2 regions of the Kitasatospora sp. NPDC004799 genome follow, and region 1 is predicted to be linked to the other one. Evidence: riboswitches for the same ligand, from Rfam matches in the RefSeq annotation. Region 1 holds a riboswitch; the other holds the start of a gene.

Region 1 (6,911 bases):
GCTTGCCGGTGATGTCGGCGGCCTTCTTGTAGTAGTAGCCGACCTGCTTGGTGCCCCGGTAGTCCCCGTACTCGGGGTTGTTGCGCTCGTTGTGCGCCTCGACGTGCTGGCCGATCACCGTGCCGCCGCTCTGCCCGGTACGGGCCTGGGCCTCCAGGTCGGCGAGGAACTGCTGGACGGCGCGGGCGTTCGGCGAGGCCTGCGGGTCCCGGGCGAGCAGGTCCTTGCCGACCTCCGGCGGCAGGGTGCGCCCGGGGAGGCCGACCGACACCGGGACCCTCGGGGGCTGCTCGCCGCCGACCTCGCGGTCGCGGTCGAGCAGGACGACCGCTCCCGCGGCGGCGACGATCCCGGCCGCGGCCAGGACGGCGGGCTTGCCGCGCAGGGCACTGGGCAGGGCCACGGACCGCTCCTCCGGTTGCTCGCCGGCGCCGCCCCCCACGGACGCAACCGGAACACGCATGCGAAATGACTGTTCCGAGAGCCTGCCACACTCCCCCGGCCCCCGCGAACGACCCGCCGGGGCCGGGGTGTCACGACGGGCCGGGGCATCACGACGGTCCGGCCCGCCGGGGCCGCCGGCGGGCGCGTCGTCGCGGCGGGTCAGCCCGCCGAAGCCGCCGGCGGGGTGCCCTGGACGCCGGGCGCGGCCGAGGACGCGGCCTTGGCGCGCTTGAGCAGCTGCCCCTTCACGTGCTCGACGAACCCGGGGGCCGCCGCGGTGGCCGTGGCGTCCGGGGCGTTGCCGCCCTTCGCCGAGCCCTCGACCGTGAAGTAGGCGTACCGGCCCAGGCTGCTGTGCGTACCGGTGCAGCCGGCCGCGGCGCAGAACGCCGGCGACCCGGCCGCGGGCGCGCCCTTGAGCTGGCCGGTGAAGTTCTTCGTCGCCGTCTCGGCCTGGATCCTGTGGTCGAAGACCGCCACCCCGACGGTGACCGCGCTGTCACCGGAGACGTACGTCGCCCGGAGCACCTGCTGGCACCCCTGGTCGCCGAGCACCTTGCCCAGCCCGCCGGTCGTGGAGTTCCCGTCCCAGCAGGGCGAGTCCAGCGCCACGACGGTCCGGTTCCAGGTGGCACCGTTGATCGTCACCTGGAGCGCGGAGAACAGCGCCCCCGCGTCCTGCGGCGCCGGGTCGGTGGTGGCCTCCCAGATCGGCTTCGACGGGTCGGCCGGCTCGCCGCCCGGCGTGCCGGAGACGCTCGGGGTCACCGTCGGCTGGACGGAGTTGACGGCCTTCGGGGGGCCGTCCTCCTTCTTGCCCTTGAACAGCAGCACGCCGCCGGCGGCCAGACCGCCGACCACGGCGACCGCGGCCACCACGCCGATGACCCTCATCCGGCGACGGCGCTTGCCGTCGGCCTCGTTGCGGTCCGCCAGCGCGTCCCAGTCCGGCTCGGCCCGCTGCGGCGGGACCGGCTGCTGGGGCTGCTGCTGGAGGTGCCACTGCGGCTGCGGCTGGGGGTTCGGCTGCGGCTGCGCGACCGGCTGGGGCTGCGGCGGCGCGACCGGCGGCAGGGGTTGCGGCGGCCCGACCGGCGGACCCGGCTGCGGCGGCGGCGCGACCGGCTGCGGCACCGGCGGGATGGGCTGCGCGACCGGCTGCGCCGACGGCACGACCGGCCCGTACGAGGCGGGCGGCGGCCCGAAACCCCCACTCGGCGGCGGTACCGGACCAGGCACCACCGGCTGCTGACTCTGTGCGCCCCCCGACCCGGCGGGCGGCGTTCCCTGCGGCCCCTGCCCAGGTACGCCAGTTCCGTCGCTCATGCGCCCAGATCGTAGGGCATCCTCATGACCGTCGATCCTCCCGGTGACCGTTCCGTATCGAAACCATGACTCCCCGGCCCGGTTCCGGGGCCGCCGACGGCCACCGCCCGCCATGGTTCCGGTACGACCGGTTATCGCCCCGACACGCGGCGCCGCACTACATCTGGGGTCGCTTCAGGGAGACACCACTACATGTATGCTCACTCCTGCTGTCGATGCAGGGGAACCCGGTGCGAATCCGGGACTGCCCCGCAGCGGTGTGCGGGCGGCTCCAGCAGCCGTCCCGCGAGTCCGAGTACCTGCCGACCAGCGTGCGCCACGGCCCTCCCGCAGAGGCCGCGCCGGCACGAGCAGTACCCCTCCGGGCCTCGCGGGCGGGCCGGGGAGTCACCGTCGCGCGACGCTTCTGCGTTCGTGCCGTGCTCCCCTGCCCCGATCGGCCCGGTGGCCCCCGATCACCGCCGCCGATCGCCGCCAGGAGAGAGCGCCTTGACCACCGCCGCCTCAGCCACCCTGCCCGCCCAGGGCTCCGGTACCGCCTTCACCGACCCGACGGTCTCCGACCCCGGCGGCGCCCTGCTGCGGCTGCTCACCGACCGCAGCACCGACCTCACCGAGGTCGACCCCGGCCATGTCGCCGCCGCCGCGCTGCGCGGCCGCCACGCCGGTTCGGACTTCGCCGAGCTGCGCGGGCTGGCCGTGGACGCCGCCGCGTCGATGATCGCCGAGGACCCCCAGTACTCGAAGCTGGCCGCCCGCCTGCTCGCCCTGGAGATCGTCGACGAGGCGAACAGCCAGGGTTCGACGTCCTTCTCCGCCTCGATCGCCGTCGGCCACGCCGAGGGCCTGATCGGCGACACCACCGCCGCCTTCGTCGCCAAGCACGCCGCCGCCCTGGACGCGCTGGTCGACGCCGCCGGCGACGACCGCTTCGAGTACTTCGGCCTGCGCACCGTGCAGTCCCGCTACCTGCTGCGCCACCCGATCACCCGCAAGGTGATCGAGACCCCGCAGCACTTCCTGCTCCGCGTCGCCTGTGGCCTGGCGGTCGGCGACAGCGAGCAGTCGGTGCGCGAGGTGGCCGAGCTGTACGGCCTGATGAGCCGCCTGGAGTACCTGACCTCCTCGCCGACGCTCTTCAACTCCGGCACCCGGCACCCGCAGATGTCGAGCTGCTACCTGCTCGACTCGCCGCTGGACAACCTGGACTCGATCTACAACCGCTACGCGCAGATCGCCCGCCTCTCCAAGCACGCCGGCGGCATCGGCCTGTCCTACTCGCGCATCCGCTCGCGCGGCAGCCTGATCCGCGGCACCAACGGCAAGTCCAACGGCATCGTGCCGTTCCTGCGCACCCTCGACTCCTCGGTCGCCGCCGTCAACCAGGGCGGCCGCCGCAAGGGCGCGGCCTGCGTCTACCTGGAGACCTGGCACGCCGACATCGAGGAGTTCCTGGAGCTCCGCGACAACACCGGCGAGGAGGCGCGCCGCACCCACAACCTCAACCTGGCGCACTGGATCCCGGACGAGTTCATGCGCCGGGTCAACGCCAACCAGGACTGGTCGCTGTTCTCCCCGGCCGACGTGCCGGAGCTGGTCGACCTCTGGGGCGCCGACTTCGACGAGGCCTACCGCAAGGCCGAGCAGGCCGGCAAGGCCGTCCGCACCATCCCGGCGCAGACCCTGTACGCCCGCATGATGCGCACCCTGGCGCAGACCGGCAACGGCTGGATGACCTTCAAGGACGCCTCCAACCGCGCCGCCAACCAGACCGCGCTGCCCGGCCGCACGGTGCACTCCTCCAACCTGTGCACCGAGATCCTGGAGGTCACGGACGACTCCGAGACCGCCGTCTGCAACCTGGGGTCGGTCAACCTGGGCGCCCACGTGGCCGCCGGCGCCTCCGCCGACGACCTGCTCGGCGCGATGGACTGGGAGCGGCTGGACGCCACCGTGCGCACCGCCGTCACCTTCCTCGACCGCGTGGTGGACATCAACTTCTACCCGACCACCGAGGCCGGCACGTCCAACTCCCGCTGGCGGCCGGTCGGCCTCGGCGTGATGGGCCTCCAGGACGTCTTCTTCAAGCTGCGGATCGACTTCGACTCGGCGGAGGCGAAGCAGCTCTCCACGCTGATCGCCGAGCGCATCATGCTCACCGCCTACGAGCGCTCCGCCGACCTGGCCGAGCAGCTGGGCCGCCACGAGGCGTACGGCGAGACCCGCGCCGCCCGCGGCGAGCTGCACATCGACCACTTCCCGTCGGCCGCCCCGCAGTGGGCCGACCGCTGGACGGCGCTGCGCGCCCGGATCGCCGAGACCGGCCTGCGCAACTCGCTGCTGCTGGCCATCGCGCCGACCGCGACCATCGCCTCCATCGCCGGCGTGTACGAGTGCATCGAGCCGCAGGTGTCCAACCTGTTCAAGCGCGAGACGCTGTCCGGCGAGTTCCTCCAGGTCAACCCGTACCTGGTGCGCGAGCTCAAGGAGCTCGGCGTCTGGGACCAGCAGACCCGCGACGCCCTGCGCGACGCCAACGGCTCGGTGCAGGAGCTGAACTGGCTGCCCGCCGAGGTGCGTTCGCTGTACCGGACGGCCTGGGAGCTGCCGCAGCGCGCGCTGATCGACCTGGCCGCCGCCCGCATGCCGTACCTGGACCAGAGCCAGTCCCTGAACCTGTTCATGGCGGCGCCGACCATCGGCAAGCTGAGCTCGATGTACGCGTACGCGTGGAAGGTCGGTCTGAAGACCACCTACTACCTGCGGTCGCGCCCGGCCACCCGCATCGCCCAGGCCGCGTCCGGCACCGCCCGGACCGCCGTGCCGGTGCCCGCCCCCACCATGACCCAGGCCGAGCAGGACGCCATCGCCTGCTCCCTGGAGAACCCCGAGTCCTGCGAGGCCTGCCAGTGAGCACCCCCGACGACCGCAAGATGCTGCTCGACCCCGGCTTCGAGCTGACCCTGCGCCCGATGCGGTACCCGTCGTTCTACGACCGGTACCGGGACGCCATCAAGAACACCTGGACGGTGGAGGAGGTGGACCTGCACTCGGACGTCGCGGACCTGGCGAAGCTCAGCGAGGGCGAGCGGCACATGATCGGCCGGCTGGTCGCCTTCTTCGCGACCGGTGACTCGATCGTCGCGAACAACGTGGTGCTGAGCCTGTACAAGCACATCAACTCCCCGGAGGCGCGGCTCTACCTGAGCCGTCAGCTGTTCGAGGAGGCCGTCCATGTGCAGTTCTACCTGACGCTGCTGGACACGTACCTGCCCGACCCGGAGGACCGCGCGGCGGCCTTCGCGGCGGTGGAGAACATCCCGTCGATCGCGCAGAAGGCCAAGTTCTGCTTCAAGTACATGAACGCGGTCGACCACATCGACTCGCTGCAGACGAAGGAGGACAGGCGGGCGTTCCTGCTCAACCTGATCTGCTTCGCGGCGTGTGTGGAGGGCCTGTTCTTCTACGGCGCGTTCGCCTACGTGTACTGGTTCCGGAGCCGGGGTCTGCTGCACGGTCTCGCCACGGGGACCAACTGGGTGTTCCGCGACGAGTCCATGCACATGGACTTCGCGTTCTCCGTGGTGGACACCGTCCGCGAGGAGGAGCCCGACCTCTTCGACGAGGAGATGGCCAAGCAGGTGACGGAGATGCTGGAGGAGGCCGTCGAGGCCGAGCTCCAGTTCGCCCAGGACCTGTGCGGTGACGGCCTGCCCGGCATGAACACCGCCTCGATGCGGGAGTACCTGCAGGCGGTCGCCGACCAGCGCCTCGCGCGCCTGGGCCTCCCGATCCGCTACGGGTCGACGAACCCGTTCGGCTTCATGGAGCTCCAGAACGTCCAGGAGCTGACCAACTTCTTCGAGCGCCGGGTCTCGGCGTACCAGGTCGCGGTTGAGGGCTCGGTGTCCTTCGACGACGACTTCTAAAGGTCGACAGACAGAGGTGCCCCGCACGGCCACAGCCCGTGCGGGGCACCTCTGTATGTTTCAGTCGGTCGAAAACTCCCCGGACTTGACCCCTGCGAGGAAGGAGGCCCAGGCATCAGCCGCGAAGAGCAGCGCCGGCCCACCCGGGTCCTTCGAATCCCGGACAGCCACTGCCGCCAGCCCAGCCCGGGCCTCAAGGCAGTTCCCGCCCTGCCCGCTGTATGAACTCTTCTGCCATTCGGATTCCTCAGTCACGACCCACCATCCCTTGCCCGGAGTTCAGAACTCCTGCCGTACCCGAGCGATCATGTCGAGACTGTCAGCCGGACTCAAGGCGATTGAGCGGAGGGAGTCGAAGATCAGCGTGTACTCATCGATCTCGGCTGGCGTCTCCATGTAGAGCGTCCCGGTCCGGTGCTCCACACAGACGACATCGGAGTAGTCCGGCGACGGAAATCCGAACATCACGAACGACCCCATCAGGCCGGCATGGGCACCTGCACGATCCGGCAAGACCTGGAGCTCCACATAGGGATGCTCAGCCATCTCAACCAGCTTGTCGAGTTGCCCGGCCATGACCTTCGAACCGCCCACCTGAACACGCAGCGCGGACTCGCCCTCGATCACGCACAGGCGCGGCGGGTTGGACTTGCTGAGTACTTGCTGCCGCTCCATCCGAGCGGTCACCAGAGCATCCACCTGTTCGACATTCAGCCCGGACGGCTTGGCCTGCATCACCGCGCGAGCGTAGTCGGGCGTCTGCAAGAGGCCCGAGATCAGCATGTTCTCGAACGACCTGATGTAGTCGGCCGTCTCCTCGTAATCGATGAAGTCCGAGTAGGACGGTCGAGCCAGGCTCGCCTTGTGCACCCACCCGGGTTCGCGGCCGCGACGGGCGAGCGCGACCAACTCCTCGACACGACCCTGATCTTCCACGCCGTAGAACGTCAGCAGGTCGCGCAGTTCACCGAGCGAGATACCCAGCCTGGCATTCTCTATCCGACTGATCTTCGAACGATGACAGCCGATTCGCTCTGCCGCCTCTTCGGGCGACTTGCCGGCCTCTTCCCGCAGCCTGACCAGAGCGGCTGCCAACCGCCTGCGCCGGACTGTAGGTCGCGCTTGACTCATCTGATGCTCCATCACATCGCTTGAGCCACAGATCTTACCCCCTCTAGAAAAGATCTTGGAAAATTTCCAATTAGCAAGTTG
Region 2 (6,911 bases), on a different contig from region 1:
GCTCGATGCCCTCGCGCAGCGCGCGGGTGTCGAAGGCGGCGGGGGCCGCCGTGGTGGTCATGGTCTCGCTCCTCCGGTCGGGTTCCGTCGGCTCGTACCTCGAGCGTACGCCCGCGGCCACCGGCCCGGAGGAGCGCGGAGCGGGCCGGTCAGTTGGCCGGTACGGTGCGCAGGTACCCGGCCAGGGCGCTGATCGCGGCCGGGTTGCGCGGGCTCTCCACCAGGTCGACGTAGTCCATGACGAAGATCCGGTCGTTCCGGATCGCGGCGACGCCGGCCAGCGGCGGGAAGGACGTGAGGAACCGCCGCTTCTCCTCGGCACCGGTGCCGCCGTAGTTGTTGATCACGATCACCTCGGGGTCGCGCCGCACCACGGTCTCCCAGCCGGCCGTGACCCAGCTGTCGGAGAGGTCGCCCATCACGTTGGTCCCGCCGGCCCTGGCGATGATCTCGTTCGCGGCGGCGAACTTCCCGGCGGTGTACGGCTTGTCCTGCCCGCTGTCGTACAGGAAGACGGACGGGCGGCGCTCGGGCTGCGGGACGGCGGCGATCCGCGCCTTGAAGTCCGCGATCAGCCGGTCGGCGCGGTCCCGGACGTCGAAGATCGCGCCGAGGTTGGCCAGGTCGGTGTAGAGCGCGTCCAGCGGGTCCATCACGCCGCGCTCGGTGCCCTGTCCGCTGCGGCAGGACTCGCTGAGCACGTACGAGGCGATGCCGAGGCCCTTGAGTGCCTGCGGGGTGAAGCCGAGGCCCTCGTCGAAGCCGTAGTGCCAGCCGGCGAAGACCAGGTCGGCCCGGGCGTCCAGCGCGATCTCCTTGGTGATCCGCTGCTTGGAGAGCCACTTCGTCTGCTGGTAGCCGTCCTTCCAGGGGACCTGGTCGATCTTGCCCTTGTCGTCGGGCATCACGTAGCCGGCCATCCGGTCGGCGAGGCCGAGGGAGAGCATCAGCTCGGTGATGCCGACGTCGTTGGTCACCACCCGGGCGGGCTTGCGGTCGAAGGTGAGCTCGTCCCCGCAGTTCCGCACCGTCACCGGGTAGTGGGCGGAGCCGGTGGCGGCCTCCTTCGGGGCGATCTCGGCGCCGCAGGCGGTGAGTCCGAGGACGAGCAGGGCGGCGGTGGCAACGGCCTTGGTGCGCACGGGAGTTCCTTAGGGGGTCAGGGGAGGCGGTCGAACAGCAGCTGGAGGGCGCCGGTCTCCGGGTGCCGGACCGGAGTGGCCCGGACGCCGAACACCTCGGCCAGCAGGGCGGGCCGGAGCACCTCGTGGGGCGGCCCCGAGGCGACGATCCGGCCGGCCCGCAGCACGTACAGCAGGTCGCAGTGGCCCGCCGCCAGGTTGAGGTCGTGCAGCGCGGTGAGCACCGTCGGACCGGCCTCCCGGGCGAGCGCCAGCACCTCCAACTGGTGCGCGATGTCGAGGTGGTTGGTGGGTTCGTCCAGCACCAGCAGGCGCGGTTCCTGGACCAGGGCGCGGGCGAACAGCACCCGCTGCTTCTCGCCCCCGGACAGGCTCAGGAAGCCCCGCTCGGCGAGGTGTCCGGCCCGGACCTTGCGCAGCGCCTCGGCGCAGCGCCGCTCGTCCCCGTCGGCCGGGGCGCCGAAGCCCCGGCGGTGCGGCAGCCGGCCCATGGCGACCACCTCGGCGACGGTGAAGTCGAACTCGGCGGAGTGCTCCTGGGTCAGCGCGGCCACCCGGCGGGCACCCTCCCGGGCGGTGAGCGCGTGCAGGTCGTCGCCGGCCAGCCGGACGGCGCCGCCGGCCGGCTCCAGCACCCGGTAGACGCAGCGCAGCAGGGTCGACTTGCCGCTGCCGTTCGGGCCGATCAGCCCGACCACCTGCCCGGCGGCGGCCGCCAGGCTCACCTCGTGGACCAGCCGGGTGCCGGCCAGCTCCACCGAGACGGCGTCCACGGCGAGGTCCTCGGCCACCGTCGGCGCCGCGGCGCGGGTCGCGTCGGTCAGGTCGGTCATCGGGCGCCTCCGAAGGCCTGGCCGCGGCGGCGCATCATCACCAGGAAGACGGGCACGCCGAGCACCGCGGTGAACACCCCGACGGGCAGTTCGGCGGGCGCCAGCAGGGTGCGCGAGGCGATGTCCACCCAGACCAGCAGCAGCGCCCCGGCGAGCGGGGCGATCACCAGCACCCGGCGGTGCCCGGCGCCGACCAGCATCCGCGACAGGTGCGGCACCAGCAGCCCGACGAAGCCGATCGCCCCGCTGACCGCGACCACGGTGCCGGTGACGGCGGCGGTCACCACGAACAGCTCGCGGCGCAGCCGGTCCGGGTCCACGCCGAGCGAGGCGGAGGTCTCGTCGCCCATCGCGAGGGCGTCCAGCCGGCCGGCGGCGCAGGCCAGGTAGGCGAGGCCGGCCAGCACGGTGGCGGCGGCGATCGGCACCTTGCCCCAGGTGGCGCCGCCGAGGCTGCCGAGCAGCCACATCATGGCGTCCCGGGCGGCCTCGCCGCGGTCGGCGGCGAAGACCATCAGCGTGGTGGTGGCGGAGAAGCCGTAGGACAGGGCGGTGCCGGTGAGGACCAGCCGCAGCGGGGTGAGCCCGTACGCGGTGCGGGCGGCGAGGTAGACCAGCGTCATGGCGGCCAGCGCGGAGCCGAAGGCGGAGGCGGAGACCGCCCACACCCCGAGCGAGGCGAAGGCGCCGAACAGCAGGACGGCGTTGGCGCCGACGGCCGCGCCGGAGGAGACGCCGAGCACGAAGGGGTCGGCCAGCGCGTTGCGCACCAGGGCCTGGACGGCGACCCCGCAGGCGGCCAGCCCGGCGCCGACCACGGCGGCCAGCACGGTGCGCGGCAGCCGGATCTCCCAGACGATCGCGTACGCGGCCGCCTCGCCCGCGTCCAGCCGGCCGCCCGTCAGCCCGGCGCCCAGCAGCCGCAGCACGCGGGGCAGCCCGAGCCCGGAGGAGCCGAGGGCGACCCCGCAGACCAGCGACAGCAGCAGGGCGACGGCGAGGCCGAGGGCGAGCGGGAGGACGGGTGTGCGGCGGGCGGGTGGGCCGACCGCTCGGTCTGCGGGTGCGCGGTTCACGGGTGCGCCTTGCCTCGGGCCGCGGGTGCGCCGGGGCGGGCGCGGGCCGGAGGCGTGCCGGGGCGCCGTTCCCCTCGCAGTCCGCGGCGAGTTGTCGGGAGGTCAGCGGCCGGGGGCGATCGGGCTGGCGCGGTCGTACGGGCTGGTACGGCCGCGCTCACCGTTGCGGGTCAGCGCCGGATTCGCACCGGACTTCCCCCTCGGACGCCCTGGCAGCATAACAGCCACTCAGGGCAGGCAACCCTTACCGGGTGGGATCGGGACAGGGGCCGGGTGGGATCGGGACGTGAACGCACGACCGCCCCCGTCCGGCGGTGCGGACGGGGGCGGTCGGGTGGCGACGCGTCAGGCTCAGGCCTGCTTGGTCTCCCAGAAGATCTTGTCGACCTCGGCGATCAGGTCCAGCAGGGCCTGGCCGGTGGCCGGGTCGGTGGACGCCTTGGCGGCCGAGGCGGCCTTCAGGGTGTCGTTGATCAGCTGGTGCAGCTGCGGGTACTTCTCGAAGTGCGGGGCCTTGAAGTAGTCGCTCCACAGCACCGAGATGTGGTGCTTGACGGCCTCGGCGCGCTGCTCCTTGATGATGATGGCGCGGGCGCGGAAGTGCGGGTCCTCGTTGGCCTGGTACTTCTCCTGGGTGGCCTTGACCGACTCGGCCTCCAGCTTGGCCTGCGCCGGGTCGTACACGCCGCAGGGCAGGTCGCAGTGGGCGTGGGCGGTGGCGCGCGGTGCAAACAGACGAGAGAACATGGGAGTCCTTCCTTAGATCGTCTTCCCGCGCCCGAGATTACCCTTCCGCCCCCGCGGATTCGCGATCGGGCGGTGGGCCTAGGGCAAAAGGCGGACGCGGAACCGGCGTATTCCGGACATCGAACAGGTGACGGTCCGTACGGCAGACTGGGGGCGGGCGGAGCGGGAGGAGGAGTCGTGGCGCGGAGCACGCGGCCGGAGGGCGCCGGGGCCGGAGGACGGGACCGGGGCGGTGCGCTGCCGTTCGGACTGGTCGACGTGGCCGGGCCGTCGATGGTCCCGACCCTGCGCGAGGGCGACCAGCTGCTGGTCCGCTACGGCGCACCGATCCGGCCGGGCGCGGTGGTGCTCTTCCGGCACCCCTTCCAGCAGGACCTGCTGGTGGTGAAGCGGGCCGCCGAGCGCCGGGCCGCCGGCTGGTGGCTGCTCTCCGACAACCGCCCGGTGGACAGCGACAGCCGCAGCTACGGCGCCGTCCCGGACGAGCTGGTGCTCGGCCGGGTGCTGCTGCGGCTGCGCCCGCGCCCGGCCTGGCTGGCGCCGGGGCGCCGGCTGGAGCGGCTGCTGCTCACCCCGCGGCTGGCCCGGGTGCCGGGCCTGGCCCGCCGGCTCGGCGCCTGGGTGGAGGAAGTCTAGAGAGCGCGGTTCGCCGCCTCCGCCTCCTGGCGCTTGCGGGCCCGGTAGGCGGCCACGTTGGCGCGGGTCGCGCAGCGGTCCGAGCAGTAGCGCCGGGAGCGGTTGGTCGAGGTGTCCAGGTAGGCGTTGCGGCAGGGCGCGGCCTGGCAGATGCCGAGCCGGTCGGCGCCCAGCTCGGTCAGGTGGACGGCCAGGCCCATGCAGGCGACCGCGCTGAAGTGCGCGGTGGCGGTCGGCGAGTTGTCGGCCAGGTGCAGGTGCCAGCGCGGCCGCCCGGCGTCGTCCAGGTAGTCGTGCCCGGAGATCAGCGGGCTGACGGGGTACTCCATGAGCAGGCTGTTCAGCAGGTCGACGCCGCGGACCTCGTCCCCGTCGGCGGCGGCCTCGAAGACCCCGCGCAGCCGGGTCCGCACCGCCCGCAGCCGGGGCAGGTCGGACTCGTCGGCGAGGGCGGCGGCCCGCGAGGAGTCGGAGAACAGGGCGCGCACCGCCTCCACGGAGGTGAGCGTGTCGGTGCCGCGCTCGGGCTCCTCGGTGTTCACCAGCCGAACGGCGAGGTCGGCGTAGGCGGCGAGCTCCACAGGGGTCCTTCCAGAAATTCGGTAACGGGCTGACTGCCTCCAGCCTATTACCCGGACGGAGACTCTGCCTCCTGCCCGGACGGGAAGCGTCGGCGCCCGGGCGGGGCAGACGTCGGCGCCCGGCAGGACGGGTCTGCCGGGCGCCGACGGTACGGGCTCAGAGCACCTTGGACAGGAAGGCCCTGGTGCGCTCGTGCTGCGGGTCGGTGAGCACCTCGCGGGGGCTGCCGGACTCGACCACCACACCGCCGTCCATGAACACCAGCGCGTCGCCGACCTCGCGGGCGAAGCCCATCTCGTGGGTGACGACCACCATCGTCATGCCCTCCTCGGCGAGGCCGCGCATGACGTCCAGGACGTCGCCGACCAGCTCCGGGTCGAGCGCGGAGGTGGGCTCGTCGAAGAGCATCAGCTTGGGCTTCATGGCCAGCGCGCGGGCGATCGCCACGCGCTGCTGCTGGCCGCCGGAGAGCTGCGAGGGGTAGTTCTTCGCCTTGTCGGCCAGGCCGACCCGCTCCAGCAGGGCCATGCCGCGCTCGCGGGCGTCGGCCTTGCTCTCGCCCTTGACCTGGACCGGCGCCTCCATGACGTTCTCGATGGCGGTCATGTGCGGGAACAGGTTGAAGCGCTGGAAGACCATGCCGATGTCGCGCCGCTTGAGGGCGACCTCGCGGTCCTTGAGCTCGTGCAGCCGGTCGCCCCGCTGCCGGTAGCCGACCAGCTCGCCGTCCACCCAGAGGCGGCCGCCGTTGATCTTCTCCAGGTGGTTGATGCACCGCAGGAAGGTCGACTTGCCGGAGCCGGACGGGCCGATCAGGCAGAACACCTCGCCCTGCCGGACCTCCAGGTCGATGCCCTTGAGCACCTCGACCAGGCCGTAGGACTTGTGCACGTTCTCGGCCCGGACCATGGGCTCGGCGGCGGCCGCGGCGTCGGCGGGGGTCTTGGTCAGATCGGTCATACGTGACCACCTCCCTCGAGCCCCGGGACGACGTCGGCGGTCGTCTTCGGGGCGGGCTTCCCGGCGAACAGGCCCCGCAGCCGCTGCAGCGGGGTGGGCGGGAGGGTGCGGTTGGAGCCCCGGGCGTAGTGGCGCTCGATGTAGTACTGACCGATGGTCAGCACCGAGGTGAAGAACAGGTACCAGAGGCTCACCACGATCAGCAGCGGGATGTTCTGGTAGTTCCGGGAGTAGATCACCTGGCCGGCCCGGAAGATCTCCTCCAGGGAGATCACGGAGACCAGCGAGGTGGTCTTGAGCATCGAGATGGTCTCGTTGCCGGTCGGCGGGATGATCACCCGCATGGCCTGCGGCAGGACGATCCGGCGCATGGTCTGGAACCGGCTCATGCCGAGCGCGTGCGCGGCCTCGGCCTGGCCCTCGTCCACCGACTGGATGCCGCCGCGGACGATCTCCGCCATGTAGGCGGCCTCGTTGAGGCCGAGGCCCAGCAGCGCGGCGACGAAGGTCGGGATCAGCACGTTGGTCTGCTCGGACCAGAACTCCGGCCCCCACGGCACGCCGATCGAGAGCTTGGCCCAGATCAGGCCGAGGAAGTTCCAGAACACCAGCTGCACCAGCACCGGGGTGCCGCGGAAGATCCAGATGTAGACCCACGCGACGCCGGCCAGCAGCGGGTTCGGGGACAGCCGCATCACCGCGAGGACGATGCCGCCGACCACACCCATGAGCATGGCGAGCACGGTCAGTTCCAGCGTCACCAGCAGGCCGTGCATGATGCTGTCGTGGAACAGGTACTGACCGACGATGTCCCACTTGAAAGCGGGGTTGGTGAAGAGGGCGCTCAGCAGCATCGCCGCGAGTACGGCGATGACGACGGCGCCGGCCCAACGTCCGGGGTGGCGGACGGGGACGGCCTTGATGATCTCAGGCCG

The links. Region 1 has a riboswitch for cobalamin ahead of ABZW03_RS23260 (ribonucleoside-diphosphate reductase subunit alpha). Riboswitches for the same ligand answer to the same signal wherever they lie in the genome.
Region 2: it holds a riboswitch for cobalamin, as region 1 does, so the genes downstream of both, ABZW03_RS11640 (iron ABC transporter permease) here and ABZW03_RS23260 (ribonucleoside-diphosphate reductase subunit alpha) in region 1, are expected to answer to the same signal.

What each region holds. Positions count from the first base shown of each region.
Region 1 is NZ_JBEXJK010000193.1:1,850-8,760, forward strand. It holds gene ABZW03_RS23250 (glycosyl hydrolase) at 1-403, opposite strand, end outside; gene ABZW03_RS23255 (hypothetical protein) at 604-1,617, opposite strand; cobalamin riboswitch at 1,950-2,092, shown strand; gene ABZW03_RS23260 (ribonucleoside-diphosphate reductase subunit alpha) at 2,284-4,683, shown strand; gene ABZW03_RS23265 (ribonucleotide-diphosphate reductase subunit beta) at 4,704-5,699, shown strand; gene ABZW03_RS23270 (DUF397 domain-containing protein) at 5,760-5,954, opposite strand; gene ABZW03_RS23275 (helix-turn-helix transcriptional regulator) at 5,979-6,794, opposite strand.
Region 2 is NZ_JBEXJK010000065.1:10,945-17,855, forward strand. It holds gene ABZW03_RS11625 (nuclear transport factor 2 family protein) at 1-61, opposite strand, end outside; gene ABZW03_RS11630 (ABC transporter substrate-binding protein) at 150-1,142, opposite strand; gene ABZW03_RS11635 (ABC transporter ATP-binding protein) at 1,160-1,975, opposite strand; gene ABZW03_RS11640 (iron ABC transporter permease) at 1,972-3,051, opposite strand; cobalamin riboswitch at 3,144-3,292, opposite strand; gene sodN (superoxide dismutase, Ni) at 3,403-3,798, opposite strand; gene sodX (nickel-type superoxide dismutase maturation protease) at 3,976-4,434, shown strand; gene ABZW03_RS11655 (CGNR zinc finger domain-containing protein) at 4,431-5,015, opposite strand; gene ABZW03_RS11660 (amino acid ABC transporter ATP-binding protein) at 5,173-5,976, opposite strand; gene ABZW03_RS11665 (amino acid ABC transporter permease) at 5,973-6,911, opposite strand, start outside.